Regions from separate parts of the Paenibacillus sp. ICGEB2008 genome, predicted to be linked through region 2. Evidence: riboswitches for the same ligand, from Rfam matches in the RefSeq annotation. Region 2 holds a riboswitch; each other region holds the start of a gene.

Region 1 (10,588 bases), on a different contig from region 2:
GGAGTTATGATCCTCAAGACTACAATTGGTATAATAACGACAGTAATCTCTATGAAAAGATAATATTAAGAGATTATGGACAAAGTCCATTTGTAGTGAATATGGACCAGGCTGCAAAACAAAACAAAAATTATCGTACCGCTATATGGACAGGAAAACATTTACAAGTGACTCTAATGAGCATTAATGTTGGCGATGATATCGGTTTAGAAGCTCATCCAACAACTGATCAATTCATACGTATTGAAGAAGGTCAGGGACTTGTTCAAATGGGGGATAGGAAAGACCAATTAGATTTTCAAGTGATGGCCTATGATGGCTATGCAATTATGATACCTGCTGGAAAATGGCACAATGTAATTAATACAGGAAATATGCCCCTTAAGATATACGTTATCTATGCACCGCCTGAGCATCCATTTGGAACAGTTCATGAATCAAAAGAAATTGCCATGTCTGCTGAAAGATAAATAAATCCAATTATATTTTATTTCTTCCCGGTCCGGAACCCAGGCCGGGATAATTACATTTTCTCCATTTTATTATTCCTTCGATACTCATGAGGACTGTCTACATAGAGTTCTGTTTTTTAATTGTTATTAGAACTTATCAATTATTAAGGTATTCATTATTTGGAATTGTAAGCTTCTGCATACTAACTTCAACGCAATAATTCCGATCTTACCATTATGCTTATCTTAGAGTCTGGTTCAACATCTTAGAACTGAGCTTGAAGCTTAAATTGCCAAAAGAAGCAAAGAAACTCCTTATGTACCTACCGAAGAGGAGATTAAGCGCTACTTCGATATGATTTAGCAAGCGAAAAACCTTCAAGACATATTGATTGTCAATACGTTGCTATTTACCGACTTTTGGGAAGCGAGTTGACCAATATCAAGTTGGCCGATGTCGATTTCTACTACTTTCAAATCCGGATTAATAAGGGCAATGAGGGCAAAAAAACAAGCCATGTCCTTAGCGTATATTTTCGTTAAAATGTTGGTGGACCCCTTGACTAACATTAGCTGGTTTTCTTTTTTTAGGCCACTCCATCTGAAAACCTTAAAATTCGCTGTTTTCAATGTTCCGATAAGGGTGCCGAATGTGCTACAATAAAGCTTTGAAAGAAACGAAAGATTGATGAAATAAGAACACTCGGCAGTGCCGATGACAATAAGGAGCCAAAAACAGCTTATGAGTTTATTGACTGTAGAAAATGTATCCCACAACTTTGGGGACCGTGCATTATTTAAAAATGTTTCCTTTCGATTACTTGCGGGGGAACGTGTAGGATTGGTAGGAGCTAATGGTGTTGGTAAATCGACACTCATGAACATTCTGACTGGAAAATTGCTTAAAGATGAAGGCAAAGTGGAATGGACTCCACGTGTACGTTATGGCTATCTGGATCAGCACACCAAGCTGACGCCGGGCAAAACAGTACGTGATGTATTAAAAGACGCTTTTCTTCCTTTGTTGGAACTAGAAAAGGAAATGATGCAAATTACAGACAAAATGGGAGAGGCTTCTCCCGAAGAGTTGGAAGTTTTGCTGGAACAGATGGGAGAAATTCAAGAGCAATTGGATATGGGGGATTTTTACCTCATTGATGTGAAGGTTGAAGAAATGGCGAATGGATTAGGTCTCTCTGCCATCGGACTGGATCGGGATGTAGCAGCACTTAGTGGTGGGCAACGGACAAAGGTGCTTCTTGCTAAGTTGCTGTTGGAAAAGCCGAATGTATTGCTGCTGGATGAGCCTACCAACTATTTGGATGTGGAGCATATTGAATGGCTTACGCGATATTTGAAGGATTATCCCTATGCTTTTATCCTCATCTCACATGATACTGAATTTATGAACCAAGTCGTTAATGTAATCTACCATCTTGAATTTGCTAAGATGACCCGCTATTCAGCTAACTATGAAAAGTTTCTTGAAATGGCGGATCTGAACAAAGCACAGCATATTGATGCATATGAGAAGCAGCAGGAATATATTAAGAAACAGGAAGATTTTATTCAGCGCAATAAAGCGCGCGCATCTACATCAGGCCGTGCAAAAAGCCGTGAAAAGCAGCTTGATCGGATCGAACGTATTGATAAGCCTGAAGAAGCTGCAAAGCCAACCTTTCAGTTCAAAGAAGCCCGTGCGAGCGGGAAAACGGTTTTTGAGGGTATTGATTTTGAAATTGGCTACACTCATGCTCTTTTGCCTAAAATGTCCATGACGATCGAACGTGGCGAAAAGATCGCAATTGTTGGCTGCAATGGTGTTGGTAAGTCTACGTTGCTCAAAACCATTCTTGGGAAAATACCTCCAATCAGCGGAAAAACCTATCAAGGGGATTTCTTGCAGCCTGCTTATTTTGAACAGGAAGTAAAGGCGGAGAAAATTACACCGATTGACGATGTATGGAATGAATTTCCGCATTTGAATCAGCATGAAGTACGAGCGCATTTGGCGCGCTGTGGTTTGAAGAATGAGCATATCACCCGGCCTTTGTCTGCGCTTAGTGGTGGAGAACAGGCTAAAGTCCGCCTTTGTAAACTGTTAATGCGTGAGAGCAACTGGGTACTGTTTGATGAGCCTACCAACCACTTGGATGTCAAAGCAAAGGATGAACTCAAACGCGCTTTGAAGGAATACAAAGGGACCGTATTGCTTGTATCCCACGAACCGGATTTTTACGAGGATTGGGTAACCAAAACGTGGAATGTAGAAGAGTGGTCTAGTAAAGTTAACTAAAATCCAGTTCTGACAGATTTCACACAAGGTGGGGTTTGCAGAATTAGGAAAATATGCTAAGCTATCTTTAGCTGATACAATAAAATAGCCACACTAGGGGAGCCGCCCATGCGGCTGAGACGAAATAAATGGATTTCGGACTCTTTGTACCTGATCTGGGTTATGCCAGCGTAGGGAAGTGAGTACTGTACAAACAAGGTAGTAGATCTTTACTTTTGTTTGTGCAGGGAACGATATACGTTTACGGATATAATAGTCCGTTCGATTTTGAACGTTTGTCAAGCCACTTCCTCTGGGAAGTGGCTTTTTGCGTTTCGTTCATCTTCATTTGTTCGAGCTTCCGTAGACGGATTTACATATGATCTCCTTTCATTATTGCTGGTACATGTGGCTGGCTCCGTATGATATTACCCAATAGGGAGCTGCAACAATATAGTTCAGCTTATACGATTATTTTATATTTTTTAGTCCAAGTGAGGTGAAAATGAGATCGAATTACACGTAATTACGATGGAAAGTGTCTCCTGTGTGGATGTACCCAAAGTGGCTGCCGCTATTTGTCCTTATATTCATTATGTACACGCACGTTCGAAACAGAAGGGTGCCTCTGCTTTGCTTTCTTTGACTCGTAGCATGATCGAGCAGGAAGTTCCTTTGCAGCAAATTGTAGTAAATGACCGTATGGACGTAGCTTTACTTACCTTGGCAAGAGCTGTCCAGCTACCTGCTAATGGGTTATCTGTGATGGATGCGAAAAGTCTGCTTCCAGTGGGTACACGCTGTGGAGTGTCTGTACATTCCTTGGAGGAGGTGCAGACCGCTGAGCAGGGGGGAGCAGACTATGTACTATTTGGTCATGTATATGAGACCTATTGTAAGGCCGGTCTTGTACCGCGGGGTGTAGCACAGCTTGAACGCATTTGCAGATTGTCGGCCATTCCGGTGATAGCGTTGGGAGGCATACAACCTCATCATGTTCCAGAGCTCTATCATGCCGGAGCAAGCGGAATTGCGGTGATGTCTGGTATATGGGAAGCAGAGTCACCCGTTGCAGCAGCGATGGAATATAGGCGAATGGTAGATCTTGTAGTTCACGACCTGTAGCAAGAAAACGAGACGAAGGGAAAGCAGAATGCTCACCGGAGAGGAGACACGGAACATATGTCAAAGACACATACAGAGAAAAAAGCAATAGGACACGCAGAATGCTTGGTCATAGGCGGAGGTGTGATCGGCAGTGCCATTGCTTATCATGTGGCTAAGGAGGGACGAAGTACAATTATGCTGGAACGATGGATCCCCGGTGAGGGAGCATCAGGAGCAGCGGCGGGAATGCTGGCAGCGGAAAGCGAAGAGTTCTCAGACCTTGAGCTGGCGCGATTTGCTCGCGCAAGTCGAGATGCATTCCCTGACCTTGTCTGTGATTTGGAGCGTTTATCGGGTATTTCAGTTGATTTTCGTACAGAAGGTTTTGTGACCCCTTTTCGTTCAGAAGCAGAGGGCCAAAGGCGCTGGAATGCTGCGAATATCCGAGAGGATGATAGCCCTATTTGGTGGGATGCCAGGGAATTGGCTCGACGGATTCCGGGCTTGGCAGATCAAGTAATTGGGGCTATATACCGATCAAAGGAGACACAAGTGGCCCCTGTTCAGCTTTGCCGTGCTTATGCAGGGGCAGCTGCGGTGCTGGGAGCAACAATATGGTCTGGAACTCATGCCGAGGAACTGATCATACAGGACGGCCGAGTTTGCGGTGTGCGAACGGATAGTGGATTTTTTTCCTGCGATCAGGTCGTGATTGCCGCAGGCTTGGACAGCTTGAAATTGCTAGAACAAATTGGATTTGATTATCCTCTTTATCCAGTCAAGGGTGAAGTGGTAGCAGTCTCCTTGAAGGACCATCCGTTGGAGTATACCATTTATGCCGATGATGTTTACCTCGTGCCTAAACAGAATAACGAGCTTTGGATTGGGGCTACGAGTCTTCCACATCAATATGACAAAGAGGTGACCGTAGGAGGCTTAAAAGGACTGTTAGTACGTGCATCTGCCTGGTTGCCGCGTGTACAAGAAGCTTCTTTTATACGTGCTTGGGCGGGCTTACGTCCACAGGCAGCTGCGGAGCGTCCTTTCATTGGCCCTGTTCCTGGAGTAGAGGGCGTCTATGCTGCAGTCGGGCATTATCGTAACGGTGTCTTGCTTAGTGATGCGACTGGGCGAGCGATGGCAGCTATGCTTAAAGGGGCTGATGCGGCTGGACTTGGAATAAGCAAATTTTCTTCTGAACTCCTCAAGGAGGAAAGCTTATGAAGCTGATCATTAACGGACAGAGCATGACCATTTCTAATCGAATCACTCATGTGGATCAATTGCTGCATGAACTTGATTTAAAGGTGAAAACCGTAGTGGTAGAGCTGAATCGGCATATATTGACCCGTGAAGATCATCATGAGACGGTACTTAAGGATGGAGATTGCCTAGAAATCGTACATTTTGTAGGAGGCGGTTGATCATGTTAACCATTGGAAAAGCATCTTTTACCTCAAGGCTGTTGCTGGGAACAGGGAAATTTTCGGATCTGGATATCCAATCCCAGGCTGTAGAGGCTGCTGAGACGGAAATATTAACGTTCGCTGTGCGCAGACTGAATTTGGAGGAACGGGATAAGCATCATTTTCTTGATACGCTAGATTTGAGCAGGTATACACTTCTTCCCAACACAGCAGGAGCAACAACAGCAGAAGAGGCAATCCGTATTGCCAAGTTGGCAAAAGCCTCTGGCTTGTGCGACATGATTAAGGTGGAAGTCATTGGGGATAACAAAACGCTGTTGCCTGACCCTTTTGAAACGTTGAAGGCTAGTGAAAAACTGCTAGAGGAAGGCTTTGTCGTACTGCCCTACATATCGGATGATGTGATACTAGCAAAGAGGCTGCAAGAGCTTGGAGTACATGCCATTATGCCTGGTGCCTCACCGATTGGTACAGGACATGGTTTGCTCAATCCGTTTTCATTAGAGTTAATTATTGAGCAAGCAGAAGTTCCGGTTATCGTCGATGCAGGTATTCGCTCACCTGGTGACGCAGCAATGGCGATGCAGTTGGGAGCAGATGGTGTTCTGCTAAATACAGCTGTGGCGGGAGCGAAGAACCCTGTGAAAATGGCTGAGGCCATGAAGCTGGCTGTGCGTGCAGGCAGATATGGTTTTGAGGCAGGGATGATACCTGTAAAACGATATGCTTCAGCGAGCAGCCCAACAGAAGGCATGGTTCAAGGATGAGGATATCTGAAAAATCCGGTGCTGGAACACCACAAATTGATCGTTATTCCAGACAGGAAAGGTTTGCACCCTTTGGACCTGCAGGCCAACGTCGGCTTGCTTCTTCTCACGTACTAATCATAGGTGTTGGAGCGCTGGGTACAGGCATTGCAGAAACGCTAGTTCGTGGAGGCGTAGGTACGGTAAGTCTCGTAGACCGGGATTATGTGGAATGGAGCAATTTGCAGCGCCAGCAGCTTTTTCAGGAAAGTGATGCAGCGCAAAGGTGTCCCAAAGCAATAGCGGCCCAGCGAAGATTAAAGGATATTAATTCGCAAACAGTCATCCATGCACATGTTTTGGATGTTGGGGTAGAAGAGCTGGAAGAGTTGATCCAGGGGGTGGATCTCATGATGGATGCAACCGATAACTTCGATACTCGGCTTCTTATGAACGACATGGCTCTCAAGCATCATATTCCTTGGATTTATGGAGGATGTGTGGGTAGCTACGGTGTAACTTACACTTTTTTACCGGGTCAAACACCTTGTCTACACTGTCTGATGGGAACTGTACCGTTTGGAGGAGAAACATGTGATACAGCCGGCATTATTCCGCAGGCAGTACAAATGGTCACCGCTAATCAGACTACAGAAGCTTTCAAACTTCTTGGTGGATATCCCGAGGACTTGAGAGGAAAATTGCTTTCGTTTGATTTGTGGAAAAATGAATATGTAGCAATAGCAGTGGATCGTCTCAAAAAGTCGAATTGTCCTTCTTGCGGTAGCCAACCGACGTATCCCTATTTATCGACCTCTCATCGGCAGAAAACAGATGTTTTGTGCGGTAGGGATACCGTTCAAATAAGACCTGCCAACCGGATATATCTGAATCTCGCAGAGATAGCAGATAGATTTGCAGCATTAGGCGAGGGAAACGTAGAGTGGAATTCGTATCTGGTTTCCTTTAGTGTGGGAGAGCATCGCTTGGTGGTTTTTGCAGATGGCAGAGCGCTGATCCATGGGACAAAGGACGTGGCCAAAGCAAGAAGTCTATATCATCGTTATTTGGGCTAAAAACCATAAACCTTAAAGCAGAAAGCCATTCTTCAGAGAATGATTTTCTGCTTTTTTGTTACACTAATACAAATATGTTTAATGGCTTATAACAAACTTGTTCGTATCCAATATGTAATGCGATGTCCAAACCAGGTGGGTGAAAAAGATGAGCCCGTTAATTGTACTTGTGGATGAAAATGAAGCGCCCGCTGTATTCGTTCGTCCATTGGAGCAGGCAGGTTATCAGGTGGTTCATGTTCGTAATACGTCGGATGTACGCTCTTATATAGCTCAGCATCCTGTGAGTTTGCTACTCCTAAACATTAAAGATGAACAGGCGGGCACTCAAGGCTTGATTCGCATTTTGCAGCAGAACCATCCTCATGTCCCGATACTTGCAATGATTTCATCAGATGAAGAGGCACATATGGTTTCCTGCTTTGAACAAGGAGCTCATGATGTAATGGTAGTGCCCTTTTATCCTAGAGTTCTTCAGGCTAGAGTGGCTAATTTATTACGAATTTTTGGTGTTGAACGTGATGTGAAAAGGGCAATCGAAGCGGGGGATATACATATAGACACTGCAAGCAGAATGGTGAGCAGAGGGGAGCGAAAACTGGAATTAACTCCGAAAGAATTCGATCTTTTGCTACATCTGGCAATACATCTTAACCAAGTTTGCAGCAGGCAGCAAATTTTAAAAGATGTTTGGAAACATGATTATATCGCTGATACGAACGTAGTAGATGTGTACATCAGGCATTTAAGGGTTAAAGTAGATAGAGGACAAAAGTTTAAAATGATTCGAACGGAACGAGGTATTGGCTATTCACTCAGAACGCCAACCGAAGCAAAATAGCATAAGTTATATAAAAAAAAGCCGGAACTTTTCGTCCCGGCTTACCTATTTCAAATGAGTGTTACATTACAGCACGCGACGTGCTTTAATGTATGTTCTTTTCCAGTTGCCAGAGTTTAAATCAGAGATGGTCACCCCAGGTCCGCCGTAAGTGTGTAAAATTTTACCCCCGCCCATATATACTGCTACGTGAGTAATGTTACGTCCTGTGGCACGGCTACCGCTTGAAAAGAACACTAAGTCCCCTTTTTTCAAATTGGCCTTGGATACGGCATGTCCGACTTTAGATTGTTGAACAGAAGTACGCGGCAAATCGACTCCGTATTTCTTGAATATGTGCTTCATGAAAGAAGAACAGTCAAAATTGCGTGTGGTGCTTGTGGAAGCTCCAAACTTATAGGGAGTACCCATATATTTTTTGCCGTAGTTAATTACTTTTTGACCTACGGTAGTAGTAGCAGTAGCAGCTTGTGCTGTATTTGTTCCCTCAATGGCAAAAGTGCCAAAGCCGATCGTGGCAGCGACTCCTGCGATAATTACCTTTTTTATGATTTTATGCATATTCATGTTGTAAATACCTCCAAAAATTGATTTGTGCAATAATTTGCTGAGTTGCTAACTAACTGACAGCGTTGAGTATAACAGTTTTGAAGCCACCTAATAGTTGGAAAACTACTCTCAAATGCTTGAGGGACAAGGCTTACGTCGTAATTATTAAAAAACGATTAAAAATTACAATTTGTAAAAAATAAAATGATTCTAGAACCTGTGAAAACGGAAAAACCCTTGTTAATCAAGGGTTTTGAGTGGGTGAACAACTTTTTAAATAGTTACAATAATGTCATAATTAATCCTTGCTTTGAATAACGAGTAGTAGACCGCTTTTAATAGAAATTGTACCTTTTGCAGCCGTTAGCTTATTGCTAACACCACGTGATTGTCCCATTTTAAGGGTTGCATTATGAAGTGGATACATAAATCCTTCCAGTTGTATACCTGTTACTTCGGCGGTCATTGGAATCAGCGATGTATATGTATAGCCCATAGGCTGGATCTCGAGCGTTGATCCGGTCAGCTCGATATAATTATGTGCGTCCATGATAGCGCAACTAATATGATGCTGCATAGCCCGTACTAATATTTGAACATTGGCTAATGTGTGGTCCATCCGAGTACCAGTCACACCGAGCATGAGTACATGATCTGCTTGTTCGTCCATAGCGATTTCTAAAGCGAGTTCTGTATCTGTTAGGTCCTTAAGTACTGGATCACACGCAAGCATACGTTGGCTTGCTGATTTCACCCTTTCTTGTTCCTCCGAAGTAATCGAATCAAAATCTCCTACAGAGACATGAGGCGTAATACCGTGTTCTATCAGGAAAAGGGCACCTTTATCTGCACCTATAATAAAATCATCGGGTTGTATTTGTTGTAAATCTTCTTCATTAAGACGACCGCCTGAAAATACAATGGCTCGTTTTTTCGTCATATCCAACATCCTTTCTTTCTGTATACGGTCCCATATATACGATCATTTTAAGTATACCGCGATAAATATGGCTTGCACAATTTTGGAGGACCTGGCTACAATGGAACAGAAAAAAGAAGTGTGACGTGAATAGGAAGGGGAACGAAATGACTAACGTTTTGTTTGTGTGTTTGGGCAATATTTGCCGCTCTCCCATGGGGGAGGCAATACTGAGACATAAGGCAAAGGAACGGGGATTAGACGCAGAAATCCGGGTGGACTCGGCTGGAACAGGAGATTGGCACATTGGAAATCCTCCGCATGAGGGAACGCTAAAGCAGCTTAAACTGCACGGAATCAGCGAACAAGGCATACAGGCACGGCAAATAACGGATCGTGATTTTGACGCGTTTGATTATATTGTGTGCATGGATGACTCTAATGAACGAAATATGCGTAAACTTGCAGGTGGAGCTGATGCTGATATTCTAAAATTTATGGATTTGCTTCCCCAAGAAAAGTTAAGAGAAGTACCCGACCCATATTTTACCGGAAATTTTGAAGAGACCTATCGATTATTGGACGCGGGATGCGAAGCCTTGCTGGACAAGATCATAGAAGAAAAGCTATAATGTGAACGACAGATGACGGCAATCGTTGCCGTTTTTCGTTATACATTTTTGAAAGCGCAACCAAATCATAAAAAAGAGGAAGGAGCATTATGACCTCCTAGGTCAATGCTCAATTCCTCATCATGCTGGGATGTTTTTTTACTCAGGCACGATCCAAAAAATACATTAGCGCGTCAGGCAACTCGTTTTGCCAAAAGCCCCATAAATGTTTGCCATCCTTTTCACGGTAAGAAACTTCGGCGTTCCGCTCGCGCAGTAAATGTGCGCATTGACGGTTCAGCTCTACAAAGTTGTAAATGCCGGTATCACTCTCAAAAGCATCTTCCTGAAGGCCAACTGTCATCCAAACATTTAGATGCGACAGTTCTTTCTCACGGGCAATAATTTCTTGCGAAGCTTCATAGTAGGCACCTGAGAGGCTGATAATACGATTAAACAGCTCAGGATACAATAGCGCCAAATGCAAAGACACACTGCCTCCCAGTGAATCTCCAGCAAGAATGCGGGAAGCTGCATCTTTTCTTATAGGATACTTTTGTTCCACATAGGGAATAATCTCTTCTG
Region 2 (10,588 bases):
CTGGGGATAGGAACGCTTAAAAATCAGTATCATTTGGGGGATGTGATATTTTGACTATGGCAATTATTTTATTTGTAGCGAATATTCTACTTATTCTTGTTTCAATCGTTGGTATTGTTCTGCTCATGGGAATATTGTACAGGGGGTACATTTTGCTAGGATTACTTATTGCTGAGAAAAAGAACACAAGAATTCAAGCTGTAAAAGATTAAATTTATGACAATACAGAGCCTCATCTCTACTTTATTAGTGTAAATGAGGCTCTTGCGTGAACTATTAAAGGCACTTTATAGTTTTGGGGACATCCCCGGATGGTTGATGCTTAGCACTACCTTTTTCTTTAGTTCCTCTGCAGCAGCTCGAATTTGTTTTGCCTGCGTCACAGCCGAAATCACCGCTACACCATCGGCACCCGCACCTACCACTTCCTCCACACGGTCTATCGTAATACCACCGATCCCGACGATGGGCAGATCAATTCCCGCTTTGCGCATCTCATGCAAAATGGCTGGACCCTGCACCGCATGAGCATCATCCTTTGAGATGGTGGGATAGATGGGACCGACGCCGAGGTAGTCCGCACCATGCAGAATGGCTCGACGAGCTTCCTCAATCGTATGGGCGGAGACGCCAAGGATTCGGTTTCCGATCCGCGTACGCACAGAATCAGCCGATTCATCGTCCTGACCGATATGGACGCCGTCGGCATTGAGCTCAAGAGCCAGCTCCACATCGTCATTGACGATAAAGGGGATACCAGCGTGGTGGCACAGATCTTGTAGCTGACGCGCAAGTTTGAACATAGGCACCCCTGTTAACGCGCTACGGCCCTTTTCCCGGAACTGGATCATGGTTATGCCACCAGCAAGAGCCTCCTGCACGACCCGACTTGGTTCCGCGAGGCAGTTCACGCTTCCAAGAACCAGATACATCTGTAAATGCCGGCGCATGATCTCAGGTAATATTCGGCCGTTCATTGGAGCATCTCCTGACGACGGCGATAGGCCCAGTGATTAGTTGGACCGTGTCCCTGGCCCAAATACAATGTATCCTCAATCGCCGCCTGAATGAAGGCTCTTCCATTGACAATAGCCTCCGGTACAGACACGCCTTTCCCTAATTCAGCGGTAATCGCTGCTGAGAACGTACATCCTGTTCCGTGTGTGTGGACAGTCCGCACCCGCTTGCCGCCCAGCTCTGTAAAGGCAGTTCCGTCAAATAGCAGGTCAATGACCTGACCGCTGTTTTCGCTCTCCTCATCGTGGCCGCCCTTGATCACAACGAATTTGGGACCCCGGCTACTAATATGTCTCGCAGCTTCCCGGCGTCCTTCCATCGTACGAATGCTTATCCCGGTTAAGGCCTCCGCTTCCGGGATATTTGGTGTGACGACCAGTGCCAAGGGGAGCAGGTCGTCGTTCAATGCCTGCACCGCTTCCGGTTGCAACAGCTTTGCGCCCCCTTTGGCAATCATTACAGGATCGACGACAACCTTTTTCCAGCCGAACTTTCGGATCTGCTCGGCCACAAGGCGGATGATGCCCGCGTCAAACAGCATGCCAGTCTTCAGGGCATCGACTCCAAGATCTGATCCTACAGCTTCGATTTGCTGCGCTGTTGCTTCCTGTGGCAACGGATATACACCGTGAACTCCCAAGGTATTTTGTACCGTAATGGCTGTAATAGCCGACATGCCGTATACGCCAAGCTCCTGAAAGGTTTTGAGATCGGCTTGAATTCCAGCGCCGCCGCCGCTGTCTGAACCGGCAATCGTCAGCGCTCTCGGTACATGCACGTCTCTCATCGCGCACCACCTGCTGTAGTTGTTCCAGCTTCACGGATCGTGACATGCCCCTCTAGCGAACCAGTATGTAGTTCGGCAAGCTCGTCGAGAAAGGCAATCTGGAAGCTGCCTGGCCCCAGCTTTGCGGTATGCGCTGCGGCTCGGGAAGCTGCTGCACCGTAAAATGCCAAACCTGCTGTGCCTGCGAGCAGCAGGTTGGGTTCAACAGCTGCAAAAGCGCCCAACACAGAGGTCAGCAGGCAGCCTGTTCCGGTTACCTTCGTAAGCAGCGCGTCTCCGCCACTAATCAATCGTACTTCAACCCCATCGGTGATGACGTCCTCTTTTCCAGTGATGACAACCATGGTATGGAGCGTTTGCGCAGCCCGAACTGCCAGATCGACATTACTGCTGTCAGCACTGTCGCCTGCATCTACCCCTTTAATTTCTCGGGCTTCTCCGATCAGATGAGCGACTTCGGCTGCATTGCCTCGTACTAGTGAGATTTTTACTTCTTTTAGGATCCGCAGTGCTGACTCGGTTCTAAAGCTCGTCGCTCCCGCACCAACCGGATCTAGCAGAACTGGAACACCATGAGCATTCGCCGATTGTCCAGCAAGGATCATGGCATCCACCAGCTCACGGTTTAGCGTACCGATATTTAACACGACGGCGCCCGCTATTTTGGCCATATCTGCTACTTCCTCGGGTGCATAAGCCATCACCGGGGAAGCCCCCAGTGCATATAGGCCGTTGGCTGTAAAGTTGGTGACCACCACATTGGTTATATTATGAACGAGGGGGTTGCTGTTTTGTACCTTTGTCAGGAGCGCCGAATAACTTTGTTCCCATATATTCATCATGTTTATCCTCTCTCATCTATACTGATTATTCCAAGACCGTAGCGTGCATTTGGACGGGCCATTGCTCCTGCTTATAAGCCATATCCCAGAACATATATTCCAGCTGGCAGCTTAGCATAAAATGCTCAATCATCCGCTCTCGCTCGGCAGCCGTGGCGACTTTCGCCCAAGCATCCACACGCTCTCGATATTTGAAGGTTACATCTTCAATCTGGTTGCCATAGAAGCAAATCCACTCATAGAACGGATGAGACTCGTCCGGTCTTACCTCATCCATTAGCCTGCGTCCAATTTCAAGATATGTCCATGGACATGGTAGCAGCACGGCCATGATTTCCCCAAGACTACCCTCATGTGCGACGGTCAGCATATGGCGGATATAATGATGAGCGGACGGAGCGAGTGGATATCCCTGCATCTCTTCATAGGTGACACCTGCGATAGCACAAAAATTTTGATGCGGATGAACCTCGCTGTTGAGAATAAAAGAGATCTGTTCGTTAAATACAGCCATATCCTCCCGGCTCGTGCTTTTGGAGATCGCGATGCCGTAAATCCGCATGTAGGCGTTCAAATATTCAAAGTCTTGTTTTACATAGTGAATCAGCTGTTCCCTTGTTAAATTTCCTTCAGCAATACCTCTCACAAAGGGATGCTCATAAATGGCTTGAAAAATGCCATCCGCCTGCTGACGGAGCTCTTGCGAAAAACTCATTTCCCCACCTCCAACAAAAATGGAGAACAAGAAGTCCCGTAAGATACAATTCTCGGAACAATGCCAAAAAGCCGCCCCGAAAACTGGAGCGGCTTCAACATAGGTTCAATGCGCAAAAACGCCTGAAACCCTATATGGAAGGCTCCACTTTCCTACGCTAGTACGAACTAGATCAGGTTCAAAGGGTCCAAGATTCATTCTTGTCTCAGCCATAATGGCTCCCCTAGTGGACTTTCCTATTCTTTTGACTAATACTGTACATTCGTTCCTATGTTATGTCAAACTGCTTATGCCTAGTGAAGAATTAGTGAGGGTGTTGGATTACACTTTCCACGGCTTTGACCCTCACATATTCCGGTTTCCACATTGCATCCCGAATGGCTTGCTCAATATTTGGAAGGTGTGCCTGAGCTACCTGATCCTGAATTGCGGCCTTTGCTACCGCAACCGCAACCGCAAACGAAACATCACGTAATTTTCGAATATGGGGCAGCAGTGCGCCGCCAAGTTCATTCGAATCTACGGCGTTGGCAACGGCATCAGCTGCTGCGGTAAACATGGAAGGAGTGATTCGTTTGGCCTTGACCACAATTGCGCCTAGACCCAGTCCCGGGAAAACAAAGGCATTGTTCGCCTGACCAATTTCAAATTTCGTACCGTTATAGGTGACGGGCTCAAAGGGACTTCCCGTAGCAATCAATGCTTTGCCATCAGTCCATCGTATCAAATCCTCGGGTACCGCTTCAGCCAGATTGGTAGGATTGGACATGGGCATAATGATCGGGCGTTCCACATGCTTTGCCATTTCCTTGATAATCTCTTCAGAAAAGGCACCCGCCACACCGGAAGTACCAATCAAGATTGTAGGTTTTACCTGACGGATGACCTCCAGCAACGGTATTTTGCCGTCTTCCGATCGGGCCCATGAGCTGATTTCTTCCTTTTTACGCACATATGGTTTCTGATAATCGAGTACATCTTCCATATCGTCCGTTAATAGCCCGCGATAATCAAAGGCCCAAAACGACCTGAAAGAATCTTCTGCAGGAAGCCCGTCCTCGATCATAGCGCTCCGTATTTGGTCGGCGTTACCGATTCCTGCTGCCCCTGGACCAAAGACAAGTATTTTTTGTTCACGTAGCGGAATTTTGGTGACACCTACCGCCGAAACAATCGCAGCTAATGTGACTGCTCCTGTGCCCTGGATGTCATCATTGAAGGTGAGAATGTTTTGACCGTATTTCCCTATAATGTGGCGTGCGTTCACGCTGCCCACATCCTCCCAATGCAAAAGCGCTTTCGGGAATTGTGTTAAGGTTTTGCTGATAAAGGTATCAATAAATTGATGATAGGCTTCTCCGCGAACTCGTTTATGGCGGTTTCCGATGTATAGCGGATCATTCAGCAGCTTCTCGTTATTCGTGCCGACATCCAGTACAATGGGCAGCACCCGCCCGGGATGAATACCTGCCGCAGCTGTATATACAGCAAGTTTGCCAATAGCAATGTTAATTCCCCCGACCCCCCAGTCACCAATTCCCAAAATACTTTCTGAATCCGTCACGACGACAAGGTCAACATCCTCACTACGCAATCCGGAATTATAGAACGCCTGTCCAATTCCATTCGGATGATCTATTGATAAATATACGCCCCCAGGGCGGTTGTACTCATGGCTGTATTCTTGAATGGCGGTTCCTACAGTCGGTGTGTAGACTACGGGCAGCATTTCACTCAAATGGTCGGTTAGCAGCCGATAGTAAAGCACGACATTCCGGTTATGAAGGTCGTTAAGTGAAGCATTTTTACGCAGCATGGTGGGTTGTGCCAGGAATTGCTGATATGCCCGAACGCTCTGTTTTTCCAATGAAAGGACAGTGGGAGGAAGAATTCCTTCCAAGCCCAGTTCTTTGCGTTCTTCTTCTGTAAATGCCACCCCTTTGTTCAAAAGAGGGTTTGCTAGCACGTCCTTTCCTCGTAAGGGAGTAGATAATGACCCATCACGATTGACATGAAATGCTTCCATAAAAATACCTTCTTTCCCTATATTTTGATAATTATTCATGATGAAAAATGACATGTTGTCCATAGTATGGACGTACGAATTGGTTTTATTCGTCTATCAATCTATGACAAAACGACCATATGTGTATCTTTTTTATTAATCCCATAGAACTAATTTTGTTTTCGGATTCACCTTGCAATTCGTATAGTAATAGTCCTAATGAATCAGGTCTAAATGCTCTGTTTTTATCAAATATGAAAATTAGTTTTTCTTCTCTTGAATGCTTATATATCAAGGGATGTGAGCTATTTTGTTAAGAAAATATGAAGTATTTGGACATTAATTTAATCTTACTAAGCAAACATTTTTAATTCTTTTTCAACAAAATAGAATTATTCGGAGGAAAAGGAGAGGTTTGTGTGCAGGGACCTATAGCCATTTTTAGCGATAACAACAGGGCTATTGATTATCCCAATGTGATTTGTTTTTACCAATATATACAGTGCGAGGACACGGAGGAAGCTTCAGTCTACGAGGGCGCAAGTTGCTGCCTGATAGATTATAGGGAGCCGGGGCAAGCCGTGCGGAAAGCTAATCAGATCCGTAGCCAATTTCCGCAAATGCCATTGCTATTGGTGACGGATGTAACCTTTCCGTTCAGTGATCAGCATATGGTGCAGATTATCGGAGTAGGCCGATTGCGTCTGCTATTTTGGCAAGCCAATGATACCGAAGAAATACTTTCTGAAATACAAAGCTTGCTCTATCCCGAGTATTCGACCAAAAGCCAACATGTTGCATTCATCTTGTCTGTGTATAACGAAGAGAAACGTTTTGTTCATGTCAAAACCTTTGCTGAGCGACTGCAAGCCTTTATCCGCAGCCATATTATAGAAGGTTCGATTTATCTCATTGATGATGGTAGCCACGATGGCACGAATGCCTTGATTAAAGCGCTGGAGGCAGCAACGGACTTGTCCGTGAACCGGATTAACCAGAACTTGAGTCCACTGCTTCAAACAAGGGAATTGGGACGCAATACGCGCAAGGCAGGGACGTATCTGGAAGGAATGCGGACCATCGGTGCGGATTACTACGTATTTGTGGACGCGGACGATTCCTTTTTTATTGAGGATATTGCCAGAATGATCAATGTTGTTCAACAGGGCTACTATGATGTTGTGATTGGAACCAAAGATATGACCGCCGAGAATCGTTCTTTATTGCGATCTATCGTCAGCTTTGGCAAACGGGTCGTCTCTCGCCCCTTTTTACCAACCGGTGTAGTAGATTCCCAGACGGGTCTTAAAGTGATGAGCTCGGTTGCCGTGAAGCGGATGTTTCCACATTTGAAGGAACAACTCGGACTAGCGCTGGATCTGGAGATGATGTTCATTGCCAAGCGACTTCAGCTCCGTGTGCTGCAACTACCCGTCAAATGTATTGACCGAGATGGCTCGCACATTCATGTCTGGAAGGATTCCATTCGTTTTTTGCGCTCTATCATTGAGATTTGGCGACTGGATCGGCGGGTGAGATAACCACGTGAACAACCGATTGCGTTCGTTGATGTTCCCCCTCTTTAATGTGCTGCTTAACGGATTCAATTTTTTCTTCCACATTGCAGCGAGCTGGTATCTTACCGGACAAGCCTATGGTCAGGCGAACGCGCTGTTGGCCCTCTTTGCACTGTTGTCCGTATTGGGCTTATCCATCCAGCTGTTAACTGCCAAGCTGGTGTCCAAGGCTGACAAGAAGCTTCCGCTACGCAGCTTACCGCTCGGTTCTCTATTACTAAAAGCACCTCTAGTGCTAACTCTGCTTGCCATGATCATTTCACTTTCCTTTCATCCGTTGCTGGGTTCGCTATTGGGCGTTGAGTCCGGCCCGCTGTTCATGCTGTATGCCTTGATCGGATTGCATATTCTGGTGAGTTCGTGCCGTGGAGATTTACAGGGGAGGGAACGCATGCTGGCGCTCAATGTGAACTATTACATTGAGGTATTAGGGAAGCTATGCCTGTTTTTTGTCCTGGCTGCCCTGGGGTTAAGGCTGGAAGCCTTATTATTAGCGAGCTGTGGGGGAATGCTGCTGTCGTTGCTTCACGGCTGGATCGTTTCGGCTCGTGGCGTATCCTTATCTACACACAGTGGAGAACGTATCTCTTCTGGGTTATGGAAGTCGCTAGGTCAGGATTTTACCGATAGCCTTATGACGAATTTATTCATTCTATTTTGTATCTCCATCGACATGTTGTATGTACAGCATTACTTTCCCGAGCAAGCCAGCAGCTATGCCATTGCGCTGAAGTACAGCCAATTGGTCTATTACGTTTCGTACAGCTTGATTGCTGCCTTTATTCCAAAGATCGGTGCGCAGGGGCATGACCGCCAGGCTTTGGGCAAGTTAATTGTAATCTATGCTGGATTAATGGCTGTAGCCGCGCTGTGTGTATATGTGGGCACAACTTATATATTCCCACCCTCTATTCCCATATTATTTGGAGCCTCTTACCAGGCGGCTGAGGCCTTTATTCCATGGGGAGGCTGGGTGTATTGGCTTTTTTCCATCGTGCTATTTTTTGTGCATGTGCACGTATTGGTGGGCAGACGCACCTTTATGTTCAGTCTGATGGCAGGAGCCGCAGCTTTATTAGTAGCCTTTCATATGGCTCACACAGACCCGATCGATTTTTTGTTGTCAGAGTTCATTGTGTACGGAGCTATGTCTCTCTACTTTGTGATAGATGCCTATATGTATTTGTTCAAAATAAAGATAAGGGGAGGAATCACCCCATGAATACCATACTAGAGCAGGACGATAAGACCGTAGTTCTATTGCTTTCCTGGCGTGACATTCGTTCTCCGAAAAGCGGGGGAGCAGAAATTTTCACCCATGAAATGCTGAAACGCTCACAGCAAGGTCGGTTTCAGTTCATTCATTTCTCACCTCAATTTGAGGGGATGCCTGAGCATGAAGTCATTGACGGTGTTACGTATATTCGAAAAGGAAACATATACAGTGTTATTTATTATGCGATGCGCTATTACCGTCGTCATCGGCAGCAGATTGACTATGTAATTAATCAAGCGAATACGCATCAGTTCTTTACCCGATTTTGGGTGGAGGCCTCCAAGCGGATCTTTTTCATACATCAGCTAACAAGGGAAATATGGTATGAAAATGCCAGGTTCCCGCTAAATATGATTGGATTTCATATGGAGCCCCTCATGCTTAAGCTGGCACGGAAGGATCGGACGCTCACCGTATCCCCGTCTACCCGGTATGATCTGCTTAAACTGGGCTTTCATCCAGATCGCGTTCATCTTTTACCGGAAGGAATTGAGTTTGATCATTGGCCGCGTGAACAATTTTTGACGAAGGAGTCTAACCCAACCTTCATGTATGCCGGACGCTTTGTTAAATATAAGGGCATTGATCTGGTCGTTGAAGCCTTTGGGCGGCTCAAGGAAAAGTTCCCCCAGGCTATGTTATGGATTGCCGGAAAAACCGATAAAACCTATGTGACAGAACAATTATTGCCGATTATAGAACGGTATGGATTGACATACGGAGAACCGGATGAACAGGGACAATCACAAGCCGATATTACCTTTTATGGATTTGTTTCAGCAGAGTATAAGCTGGAGCTGATGAGCCGTGCCCATGCGCTCGTATTCCCTTCCCTGCGTGAAGGCTGGGGATTGACGATTACCGAAGCGGCAGCGGTTGGAACTCCCAGCATTGTGAGCAATTCTCCCGGTCTGGTGGATGCGACGGATTTCGGAAAAAGCGGATATTTATGCTTTCACGGCGATATTCGAGGATTGTCTGAACAAATGGAAAGAGCGGCAGAGGGTGGCGAAGATTACATGGCCATCCGTGAGCGAGCGTACCAATATGCGCTAAGATTTCATTTTGATCATACAGCTGCCGCGTTTGAGCAGTTGATGGAGAATTGGACAGAGGAGGCGGAACAGAGTGGACAAAGTGGTCATTCTCTTCTCCACGTACAACAATGAACGTACAATAGAGCCTTGTTTGTTAAGCTGTATGGGGCAAAATTACAGGGATCTGCATATTGTAATTGCCGATGATGGCTCCAGTGATCGGACGGTTGAGACGATTCGTATGCTGTCCGCAGGGAGCTCAGTACCCGTTACTGTATTGGAGCTTCCTCATGGAGAGCGGGGAGTTGCTAGAGTCAAAGCGGTTGAGGAAGCGAAGCGCTTGGGTGCCGAATACATATTTGTATTGGATTCCGATATGATTTTAGCCGAACATCTGATTCAGCAGAGCATCGACTTTTTTGACAATCATCAAGATATTGGCGCTTTGGTTGTTCCAGAGGAGGCATATTCGGAAGCAAATAATTTTTTCTCCAAAGTAAAGGTTTTCGAGCGGAATGTAATTAACAACGCAGGAGAGACCTTGGGAAAACGCTCCATTGAAGCTGCACGCTTCTGGCGAATGAGCGCTTACGAATCGACAGGCGGATTTAATGCGGAGCAAATTGCTTTTGAAGAAATACAGCCAACCTTACGCTATATAGAGTCTGGCGGAGTCATTCGCCGGGCGGTATTTACACGGGTATATCATGATGAAAAACAGGTGTATTTGCAGGATGTATTACGTAAAAAAGCCTACTACTTCTCGGTGATGGATCGTACGATGTCATCTGAGGAGGGCGGATTGCGAAAGGCACTGGAACGTTGGTACTTCTTCCGTCCGGTGTTGTATACATGGGGGAATGTGAAAAACTACATCCGCCATCCGCTGCTAACGGGGGGGATGTTGTGGATGTACACCTGCCTGACTGTGATTGGGGTAGCCGCCGTGTTAAAGGGCGGCACCCGTCACTCAGGCGATCTCGCTAAGGCGGATAAGGCGTAACGATGAATGACCGAGGGTCAGCGTATCCAGTGAGTACAGGTCGGGATCGGAAGATTCCGGCTCCTCATACGGTATATATAATGAATGCGGAGTTAACTGAATACCTTCGCCAGCAGGATGACGCAGTGAGCAGCCGACAGGATACAGCTCAGCAAGTGCAATGTGTACGGCGGTTACGACATCTTGTTCATTCAGCAGGACATACGGTCGGTACGGAGCATTCAAAATGCTGTTTATAAATACCGATAGGTCTGATGCGACGTTCTGGTCTGCATACAGGCTGTTTCGATTGAGTCGGGCCTGATCAAGCGCCTCATACAGTATCTTTT
Region 3 (10,588 bases), on a different contig from region 2:
CAGGCAGCTCCCGTGACTGGGCGGCCAAAGGTACGCTTTTGCTAGGTGTTAAAGCCGTCATTGCTGAAAGCTTCGAGCGGATTCACCGCAGTAACCTGGTCGGTATGGGTGTATTGCCGCTGCAATTCCAGGAAGGCTATGGCTGGTCCAGCTTGGGCCTGAACGGTCGCGAAACCTTCGACATTCTCGGCATTGACAATGACGTGAAACCAGGTCAAGAACTTACGGTTGTAGCCAAACGCGAGGATGGCACCAAGTTCGAATTCCCAGTCACTGCCCGTCTGGACAGCACCGTCGACATCGACTACTACCACAACGGTGGTATCTTGCAAACCGTACTGCGTCAAATGATTCAAGCGTAATGATATAGCATTATATATACAACACCCCTGATTGCAGATTCATCTGCGATTCAGGGGTGTTTTTTATCTGTATGAGGCCCTATGTAAGGCAACAAACAGGACAAAAAAAAGTCGATCCTCTCAGGACCGACTTCTAGCCACGTTCTCTTATAACCTTAGCTTCACACGCCAATTACTTCGAAATATCCAAAAAGCCCTCTCCGAATACGTCCCGTACGTCATGAATGGTGATAAATGCTGCTGTATCGATAGCTTTCACAATCTTTTTAAGCGCTGACACCTCTTGTTTGCTAATGACGATATATAAAACTTCTTTTGGATTTTTGGTGTAATATCCGTGGCCTGACAGGACGGTGACTCCACGGTCCATCTGCGTAATGACCATCTCGGCAATTTTGTCTTGATGCTCCGAAATGATCATGACCGCTTTTTTCGGATTCAATCCTTCAATCATGAAATCCATAACTTTCGTACCGACGTACAAAATAACGATAGTTAGCATTAATTTTTCCGGGCCGATAATAAAGTAGGAAGAGAAGGCGACAATCAGATCAAAAAACAACAAGGCATAGCTGATATTCCAATCCAGATACTTGTTGGCAATCCGGGCTAAAATGACTGTTCCTGCCGTTGTACCACCGACCCGTACAATTAAGCCAATGCCGACCCCTACCAAAACTCCGGCAAATACGGCATTAATCGTCGGCTCATGCGAATCAATCCGCCAGTTGACTGTTAAATGTAAAAACAGCGAGTTAAAAGCGACCGCAATTATAGTATACAGAGTCGTTCTCTTGTCCAAAAATTTATATCCGACAATCAGCAGCAAGCCATTAATGACCAGATTGACGATCGAGGGAGACCACTGAAACAGGTAGTACAAGATGATCGTGACCCCTGTAACGCCCCCCTCGCCAAATTCATTCGGGATCACATACAGATTAACAGCCAGCGCGAAAAAAAAACGCACCCAGAATAATAAATACGATATCTGCAATACTTTTTTTCATATATGCTCTAATCCTCTCTCTAACATTTCAACGGATGAATTGCCAGATGGATTGGCTGACTCTTCTTGCCAAAATACGCTGACAACCAGTTCATGGTATCCACTACCCAACATAAAGTCAATACAACTTTGACACTTTAATTCGCCACCAGACTGCCTTAGTCCAACCTTATAATTCCGCAAAATTCCGCTAATACAAGGTTATTCGACAAAAAAACACAATCCCGACTACTAAACTGAGAAAACGGGCCTCTAGCCCTTGTTTAGGCCCTAGGCACATTTTCCCCTAAAATGACCATCCTCCTAATACACATTTTGGACACATACGACCATCTTCCTGTTTTATGTCAAAAGCGTTTTACTTTGGATAAATGCGGGTATAATGATTGAAACATTACCAAGCAACCTACACGGCATTACAACATCAAGTACATATACATAGTCCTATACAGACGTCCTAAGCAACTCAATCTGAATTTGACAAAATGGAATTGGAGGAATGACCACATGAATACAATGAACTTAACTGTCCACACCCTGATGCCTTTTCACCACCAATACCAACGTGCCAACGCGGTGAGTATGCAGAAGAAAGAAGATAGCTCGGAGAAGAAGCTCAGCTTTCAGGACATTTTGAATGAAAAAATGGGTAAAAAATAAAGCTCCGTTAATCCGGTAGCATGATCCCGCTTTACATAAGCTGAAAAGCCGTAGTTTTCTACATCAACTGTAGAGAACCACGGCTTTTTGTTACTCACGCGTTTCTAAACCTTGCTCATACGTTTATGGAAATAAACCTCTGACGAGCTTAACTGTACTTTTCGTTGAGGCTTCCCAGTTGATTGACTTTTGTATCGCTACCGATTTTTACTGCCCAGCTTCCCGATACTGCTCTGCCTTCTCTCGCATCCCGGCGGCAACGGCTTCCTCAGTATTCAGTCCCTTATCGGCCGCATAGGCACGAATGTCCTGCGTGATACGCATACTACAAAACTTGGGACCGCACATCGAGCAAAAGTGGGCTTCCTTGGCCCCTTCTGCTGGTAGCGTTTCATCATGGTAGGACAATGCCCGCTCAGGGTCAAGCGAGAGATTGAACTGATCGCGCCAGCGGAATTCAAAACGCGCCTTGGACAAAGCATCGTCCCGCTGCTGTGCCCGCGGATGACCCTTCGCCAGATCAGCAGCATGCGCGGCAATTTTGTAGGTAATAACTCCTTCGCGGACATCATCCTTGTTCGGCAGACCCAAGTGCTCCTTCGGCGTAACGTAGCACAACATGGACGTCCCGAACCAACCGATCATCGCCGCCCCGATAGCTGAGGTAATATGATCATATCCTGGCGCGATATCCGTCGTCAGCGGCCCTAAAGTATAAAAGGGGGCTTCCTTACAAATCTCCATTTGTAAATCCACATTCTCCTTGATTTTGTGCATAGGGACATGTCCTGGCCCTTCAATCATGACCTGGACATCATGCTTCCATGCAATTTGCGTGAGCTCGCCCAACGTCTCTAGCTCTGCAAATTGTGCTTCATCATTCGCATCATAGATACTCCCTGGACGCAGACCATCCCCGAGAGAAAAGGCCACATCGTAGGCTTTCATAATTTCACAGATTTCTTCAAAATGCGTATACAAAAAATTCTCCTGATGGTGTGCAAGGCACCAGGCTGCCATGATCGACCCGCCCCGGGATACAATTCCCGTCATTCTGTTCGCCGTCATCGGTATATATCGCAGCAATACACCCGCATGGATCGTAAAATAGTCCACTCCCTGCTCCGCCTGCTCAATCAGCGTGTCTCGATACAGTTCCCACGTCAGCTTCTCAGCTTCGCCGTTCACCTTTTCTAGTGCCTGATATAGCGGCACCGTTCCAATCGGTACAGGCGAATTCCTGATGATCCATTCGCGCGTCGTATGAATATTACGACCTGTGGACAGGTCCATGACCGTGTCTGATCCCCAGCGTACAGCCCAGGTCATCTTCTCCACTTCTTCCTCAATGGAGGACGAAACCGCAGAATTCCCAATGTTCGCATTGATCTTTACGTGAAAATGGCGTCCAATGACCATGGGTTCGCTTTCCGGGTGATTGATATTTGAAGGTAAAATAGCTCGTCCAGCCGCCAGCTCCTGTCGTACAAACTCGGGCTCTACGCCTTCGCGGATCGCCGCAAATTCCATTTCAGGCGTAATGATCCCTTGCCGCGCATAGTGCATTTGCGTCACAGTACGCCCTTGCAAAGCCCGTAGCGGACGGTTGGTCACGCCGGGAAATTCCACTGTCTCCCGTTTGGAGCCGGGCTTCATCCCGTTATCCTCCGGCTTGACGGCGCGGCCCTCATAAGCCTCCACATCTCCCCGTTCCAGTGCCCAAGCTCGCCGTAATGGTGGCAATCCCTGACGGATGTCGACCTGGTAGGCTTCGTCCGTCATCGGACCGCTGGTATCATACACACGCAGTGGCTCATGATGCTCGGTGCCCTGAGGCGTATGTGTGGGTTGTAGCGCGATTTCACGCTCAGGCACAGCAATATCCGGCCGAGAACCTTGAATATACACCTTACGGCTCCCCGGAAAGGGCTTTAGCCCACTGGCTTGCTCCGCTTTGGCCTTCTCTCCCTCTACTTCTATTATTCCCGCCAATCCTGCATCTGCTGATTTCACTCCTGTTTCTTTTGTTCCTTTTGTTTCCGTCGGTTTCATGGTCCATTCCTCCCGTATCGTTGAAATGACACACCGATCCGGAACCATTCCCAGGGTGGCGCTGATCTATGCAAAAAAGCCGGTTCCCTAGGGAACCGGCTAATCAAACGAGACAGCTATCCAAACCGATCGCACGTGGAATAATCATATTCCAATGCGCGGCCGTAGACAGCAGCTGCGTATACATTTCAATGGCCGATTACTTCCCTACGCTGGTATGATCCAGATCAGGTGCAAAGGGTCCGGAATCTTGCCTGATTCCATCTCAGCCCGCATTACAGGCTCCCCCAGTAACTGTGATACTTTCTATTCACATGAATTGGCGGCTATAACAAACATCCCGCCATCTCTATCAGACTACTTTAAATTTATAGCTTTGGCAACCCTTGTATGATTTCCTTTGTATTGATTACTGTCACGGAAGCATAAGCCCCATTTCCTTGGCTGCTTCGATCAAAATCGGTGCAAACTCATGCAGCGTCTCGGGCGCAAGTCGACTGACCGGGCCGGATACAGATAAAGCCGCCGTGACCTGTCCCTTTCGGTTCACAATAGGCGCGGCCACAGCCGCAGCTCCTGGCTCACGTTCTTCATAGCTGGTCGCATAGCCCTTCTCACGAATGTCCTGCAGCTGGGCTTTATAAACCTCCGGGTCTACCGAAGGTGGCCATTCTTCACTGCTTAGCAATACCTCCAGCTCCTGCGGTGGCATAAAGGCCGCCAGCACCTTGCTGGAGGCTCCCACAGCCAGCGGCATACGCGCACCCACAGGCGCAACCCTGCGGATCGCCTGATTGCTCTGCACGGCTTGTATGCGAATACGCATGCTTCCATCCCGCAGGTACAAGCTGACTGTCTCCCCTAAGCGATCACGCAGTCCTTCCATTGCAGGCTGTAACAACACCGCCGGCTCATCGCTTTGGGACAGATGCGTGGACAGCTCCCATATGCGAAAACCAAGCCTATATTTTTCCGTTTCGGCATTCCGAACGACAAATCCCCGATCCTCCAGCGTAGTCAAAAGACGATGAACAGTGCTTTTATGTAGACCAATTTGGGAGGCAATCTCCGTTAGACCAAGATCAGATTCTGCGGTAAAACACAGCAGTATATCAAGTGCACGCTCTACAGCGCGGACGGTTAATTTACGGTCTTCCATCGTGAACCGCTCCTCTTGTATCCATATTCGTTTCACACTATGAAACATGGTTACATAAATTATATAGAATAGTCGCGGCTACTGTAAACCGATGTTTTTGTGACAACCATATTACAGAACAAGAACAAACATCGACAATTCTTTGCATCATTTTTACTTTTCCGGTTCAGGCGTTGACTTTGGATAATAGCCATCATACGATAATAGGTATCTATACGAACATACCCTACTATTTTCAAGTGGAATTATACCTAAATTTTATGATTCGAAGATCAATTTTATATAAGGAGGCTCTTACATGATTTCGACATCCCAGCGCAACGCTCAGCTACAGACCGCTGTTCAGGAGCCGTCCACCCCACTCTTTAATCCCCGTATGCTGCGGTTCAAGCACGTTGTGATTGCTCTGCTGCTGTCGGTCGTATTTTTTCTGTTGTTTTGCTTTATTGCCTTGCATGCTTACATCGCCTGGGTGCTTACGAATCCCACCGTCGCACCCTTGTACTCTAATCCGATGCAGGCCAAAGGCATGCCTTATGAAGATGTCAGCTTCCCAGCGAAGGATGGTAGCCGCATCGTACAAGGCTGGTATATCCCGGCGGATCAATCGCGGAAAACCATTATTTTCAGTCATGGTTACGGGGCTAATCGCGAAGAAAGCTGGATTCCTATGTATGATCTGGCGCATTATGCCCACAGTCTGAACTTTAATGTGGTCATGTTTGATTATGGATTCGCGTCACAAAACAGCAAGGCCGTCGCAACCGGAGGTAAGGCGGAATCCCAGCAGCTTCTTGGAGCGATTCAGCTTGCGAAGCAACGCGGCTCGTCGGAAATTATCGTATGGGGCTTTTCTATGGGAGCAGGAACCGCTCTTCAGGCGGGCTTGCAAACCAAGGATGTGGACGCAATGATTTTGGACAGTACCTTCCTGCTGGAGCCAGATACACTGTACCATAACATTCACAATCAAATTAATCTGCCGAGACATCCGTCTTTGGAAATTTTGGAGTTGCTGTTTCCAGTCTTAAACGGCACCAGCTTGCATCAGATTCCATATCAAGAGGTTAAAAAGGAGAACTATCCGTTTCCAATCATGTTTGTGCATGGTACACAGGATGAAAAGGCTCCTTACCCCATTGCGGAAAAGCTTGCTGCCAATCAAACCAACCCGCTTTCCAGTGTATGGATTGTCAAAAACGGGATACATGAGCTTATTTTCAGAGAGCATCCCCGTGAATATTTGCGACGGGTATCGACATTTCTAAGCAGTGTACAGGAGCTGGAGGACAAGAAAACCACTGCTGCTGCCCATAAACAAACGACTACGAAGTAAGAAATTATTTTTAAAACAAGTATTCATCGTCTTAAAGAAGCCTGCCTATGGACACTGGGGACTGACCCCCATTTGTGAGACAGGGATCAAAACACCTTTCAAGTTTAAATAACCAGTCGCCTGTAATCTACTGGCGACTGGTTATTTAGTTTCGTTTGAATCCGAATTGAGTTATAGTAGTTGATGTAGTCTCGAACGGTCTGTACAACGATGGCAGTCGTTGTACAGATGAGATCTTCGAGGTAGAACGTTTCAGACTTTAGTGTGGAATGAAATGATTCGATGGGGGCATGATCAGCGGGCGTTCCTTTACGGGACATGCTCATGGTAATGCCTTTTCCCTTTACTGCAGCTTGATATGCCTGTGACGTATACACGCTTCCCTGGTCGCTATGGAGTAGCATGTTTGTCCGTTTTGGAAGTTGATTCAGCGTATCCAAAACCAAGGACGTATCTTGCTTGTCCGCTATACTGTAAGCCACAATTTCTCCGTTGTACAGATCTAGAATGCTGGAGAAGTACAACATCTTACCCCCAAACGGTAAATAGGTGATATCCGTGACGAGCTTTTGCAGGGGCGCCTCGGCATGGAATTGCCGCTTCAGCAGATTTTCCGCTAGATGAGCAGACTGTCCAGTGACCTTTCGTTTCTTCATCCTCACGCGGCACTGTAGCCCCTCACGCTGCATAATCCGCTGAACTCGTTTGTGATTCATTCTTTGCTCTGCCCGAAGGAGTGCGGTGATTTTCCGGTAACCATACCGAAATTTATGATGGATGCAAAGCCCCCGGATTTTCTCCACCGTAGCATCTGTGCGCTCTGTCTTCGCGGCTGCTTTCCAGCGGTAGTAGGTCGCTCTTGCGATCCCGATCCATCTACAAGCCTCAGACACCGTCACTTCGTCTCGAATGGATTCGATCCAGGCAACAGCGACTTCTGGTTCCACCTCCTTTCCAGTTCCTTGTACTTTTTTAGCAGGTCCAATTGCTGCTTCAGGAACCGGTTCTCCGCCTTTACTTTTTCAAGCTCTGAGGAGTATTCCGGACCTTTTCCGTAGCTGTATTGTTTACCCACAGGCTGCTCCAGACGATGCACTTCGCCTTTTCGATACCACCTCATCCATGTTTTTAGCTGTGTCTTATTCCGTATTCCCAGTTGCTCCATAACCTCTTTTACCGGAACTCTTGCCAATCTCATTTCAATAGCTTTCATCTTTATTTCTAGGGGGTAACTCACTCTCGTTGCCAACGTAAAAACACCTCCAAGGTTATCTCCATATCTTACGACATGGCTTGATTCTCTTGAAGGTGTTTTGATTTGTCTCACGTTATGGGGTCAGTCCCCACTTAACCCGTGCCGTAGACGGGCTTCTTTTTTTTATTTTCCATGAGTAATTATTGTTCTGCGCAACAGGTATAACCTGATGAAGGAAGTTCATAGACATATTCACGGTGAGACGGCGAATATACTGGGTACATATGCATCCAGGACAGATCTGCTAGATCTGCCGGATAGCTATAGCGGGATACGGGAGGTAAAAACGAATGCTGAGTACTTATGGGTCTTTCCTGCCCTTACGTGTGCTGGAGGAAATTCGTCATTGGAAGCAGCAGGAAAGTTGGCACGTGGAAGTGATTAAATCTGCTACTGAAGGGCTAGAGCCTGCTTATGTGCGGCTGCTGGATGATTGGCGAACCGTATTTGAACAAACGGAACGCACCGCCATCGAGCTGCTCGAAGAGCAACGGAGCGCGCTTGATCCGGCAGAACAGGCATGGCAGCATCAATGGAAAAAAGAGTCGTCTGTTCCTCAAGCACATACACACCAGCTGGATGAATCATCAGCACATTCAAGGGGATCAGACGCATCAGCAACTGGAGAGAAATCGTTGTCTGTTTCAGGCTTGAATTCACAGCCTGCCTCACAGGAATTAAATCGTCGACTGGACGATTTGCTGCAAACCGCGAACCGTCAATCACAAGAATATGTACGGCAGCTAGGTTTGCTGACTGAACACAGTCATGCATTGCGTCAACAGCCAAAATCCGCCGGAGTTGTAATACACGCAGCACATGAAAGTCAATATTTCCTGATCTCAACCACTCCCTTTCAAGAGCCCGGCTCCATCGCGCGAGCCGCTGGGTTGTATCATGTAGCGGCAGAGGGTGAGGATTACCCGGAGCAAGCGTTTCGAGAGCGGCATGCCGGCATGAGAGGAGAGGGTTCTGGGGCTACTAAAGGCGTCCAGTCCGGCCAGGCTCAACCTTCGCCAGCAGAAAAGTCCTTAATCGGTCGCCCGGTCCCTATTGGCGGACATCGGCTCCCTCCGCTTCCTTACCCTTATAATGCGCTTGAACCGTACATTGATGAAAAAACGATGCGTATTCACCATGACAAGCATCATTTGAGCTATGTGAATGATCTGAATAAAGCGGAAAAGAAACTGGAAGAAGCCCGAAAAACAGGTGATTTTGACCTCGTAAAGCATTGGGAACGTGAACTGGCATTTAACGGTGCAGGTCATTATCTGCATACTCTTTTTTGGACGATCATGAGCCCTCAAGGCGGTGGAAATCCAAGCGGACCGCTGGCTGAACAGATTAAAAAGGATTTTGGCAGCTACGATGCCTTCAAAAAGCAATTTAGTTCAGCAGCCGAAAAGGTCGAAGGCGGCGGCTGGGCCATTCTGGTGTGGAGTCCGCGCGCCGGGCGGCTTGAAATTTTGCAGGCCGAAAAGCACCAGAACCTGACTCAATGGGAGTCTATTCCGCTGCTGGCGATCGATGTGTGGGAACACGCATATTACTTAAAGCATCAGGCTGAACGCAATAAATACATCGAAGATTGGTGGCATGTCGTCAACTGGCCTGAGGTGGAAGCGCGCTACGCTCAAGCCTCCAAGCTGAGATGGCAACCATTCTAAGCTAAAATAAACTACACCTGCAAATCGTACCGCTCTCTGAGCGCTGCCATCTGTTCTGCCAATCCTTCCAGTTGCACCAGTGAGCCATCGGCAGGCAAAATGGCCGCCCGACTCTCGACTACACGGCGTAGCGATGCTGTGTACGCCTCGACAGACGGCACTCCGGCCAGCTCTGCCAGGCTGCCCATCGTTGCCGGATTAACCCGGGGATAATCCGGCTGCTGCACGCCTGCCGGTGTATCCCCGGCTGCCTCCCGATAAAACTGCTGCACCGCCTGTGCGCGCTCTGCTCCGTGGCCCTCAATCATCACAAAGGCCGTGATGATATACGCCTTGGCTTGACGCCGCTGTGCAATGCCGCAAAACTTGCGTCCTCGGACGCTCACATCGTAATCCCCGGGACAGAAGGACCCGATGATCTCTCCAGTCTGCGCCTCGGCAGACCACGGGGCCAGCGCATCGGCAATCAGCCCTGCCATGAGCCGAAAATCCTCATGCAGGCTGATGGCCCGCTGCGGATTCGGCAGGATCAAGGACAGGTTCAGTACCCCCCTGTCCAGCATGACAGCTGCTCCACCTGAAGGACGCACGCATACCGACGTTCCTGAACTACGCACTCGCTCCATCGCCTGTGGAGCGTTGGGAAGCCTGCGGTCCCGGTGACCAATCACAAGCGCTGCCGGATGCCGCCATACATGCAAAATGGGCGCAGCTCCTTTCCCTACTTGCCGACAAGCCAGCTCCTCCCAAGCCAGCGGAAACAATACGTCTTCCTGAGTAGTCATCAGTGGCGCTTCCAACCATTGCAACTCAGGCAATGCTGTTGTTATTTCTGTTGAGCTATGTATATGGTCCATACGTTATCCCCTATCTTAAAAATAACTGTTATCCATAGACTAATCGTAATTTTCAAGGCAGCATGCTGCTATTTTTTTATTTCATCTTCTTCACAGTAGCTATCCCATTGTCACTATTACCGATGTTAACAAAAAAAAGGCGGCTACGCCTATGCGTAAACCACCCTTTTTTTTATCACTAACCATTGCATTCTGTTCAATTATTCCTTGATCAGGGACAAGAACTCT

The links. A riboswitch is a leader RNA that binds a small molecule or an ion and turns the genes downstream of it on or off. The one in region 2 is predicted to bind thiamine pyrophosphate.
Region 1: another riboswitch for thiamine pyrophosphate. It lies ahead of C400_RS0117100 (thiamine phosphate synthase); the one in region 2 lies ahead of tenA (thiaminase II).
Region 3: another riboswitch for thiamine pyrophosphate. It lies ahead of thiC (phosphomethylpyrimidine synthase ThiC); the one in region 2 lies ahead of tenA (thiaminase II).

Annotation. Positions count from the first base shown of each region.
Region 1 covers NZ_AMQU01000016.1:435,140-445,727, forward strand. Annotated here, with positions in the region: gene C400_RS0117085 (cupin domain-containing protein) at 1-470, shown strand, start outside; gene C400_RS28005 (hypothetical protein) at 831-1,022, opposite strand; gene C400_RS0117095 (ABC-F family ATP-binding cassette domain-containing protein) at 1,195-2,748, shown strand; TPP riboswitch at 2,834-2,942, shown strand; gene C400_RS0117100 (thiamine phosphate synthase) at 3,259-3,852, shown strand; gene thiO (glycine oxidase ThiO) at 3,910-5,058, shown strand; gene thiS (sulfur carrier protein ThiS) at 5,055-5,258, shown strand; gene C400_RS0117115 (thiazole synthase) at 5,261-6,028, shown strand; gene C400_RS0117120 (ThiF family adenylyltransferase) at 6,025-7,083, shown strand; gene C400_RS0117125 (response regulator transcription factor) at 7,232-7,924, shown strand; gene C400_RS0117130 (C40 family peptidase) at 7,991-8,491, opposite strand; gene C400_RS0117135 (thiamine diphosphokinase) at 8,772-9,413, opposite strand; gene C400_RS0117140 (low molecular weight protein-tyrosine-phosphatase) at 9,560-10,024, shown strand; gene C400_RS0117145 (alpha/beta hydrolase) at 10,167-10,588, opposite strand, start outside.
Region 2 covers NZ_AMQU01000014.1:228,949-239,536, forward strand. Annotated here, with positions in the region: gene thiE (thiamine phosphate synthase) at 288-977, opposite strand; gene thiD (bifunctional hydroxymethylpyrimidine kinase/phosphomethylpyrimidine kinase) at 974-1,804, opposite strand; gene thiM (hydroxyethylthiazole kinase) at 1,801-2,646, opposite strand; gene tenA (thiaminase II) at 2,672-3,361, opposite strand; TPP riboswitch at 3,494-3,596, opposite strand; gene C400_RS0114265 (NAD-dependent malic enzyme) at 3,666-5,387, opposite strand; gene C400_RS0114270 (glycosyltransferase) at 5,786-6,907, shown strand; gene C400_RS0114275 (hypothetical protein) at 6,912-8,165, shown strand; gene C400_RS0114280 (glycosyltransferase family 4 protein) at 8,162-9,388, shown strand; gene C400_RS0114285 (glycosyltransferase family A protein) at 9,348-10,259, shown strand; gene C400_RS0114290 (response regulator) at 10,227-10,588, opposite strand, start outside.
Region 3 covers NZ_AMQU01000028.1:39,083-49,670, forward strand. Annotated here, with positions in the region: gene acnA (aconitate hydratase AcnA) at 1-362, shown strand, start outside; partial or broken gene C400_RS0123480 (YitT family protein) at 535-1,372, opposite strand; gene C400_RS28245 (hypothetical protein) at 1,879-2,031, shown strand; gene thiC (phosphomethylpyrimidine synthase ThiC) at 2,239-4,083, opposite strand; TPP riboswitch at 4,271-4,382, opposite strand; gene C400_RS0123495 (IclR family transcriptional regulator) at 4,499-5,242, opposite strand; gene C400_RS0123500 (alpha/beta hydrolase) at 5,541-6,578, shown strand; one part of gene C400_RS0123505 (IS3 family transposase) at 6,683-7,554, opposite strand; one part of gene C400_RS0123505 (IS3 family transposase) at 7,554-7,827, opposite strand; gene C400_RS0123515 (Fe-Mn family superoxide dismutase) at 8,124-9,503, shown strand; gene C400_RS0123520 (lipoate--protein ligase family protein) at 9,515-10,360, opposite strand; gene folE (GTP cyclohydrolase I FolE) at 10,561-10,588, opposite strand, start outside.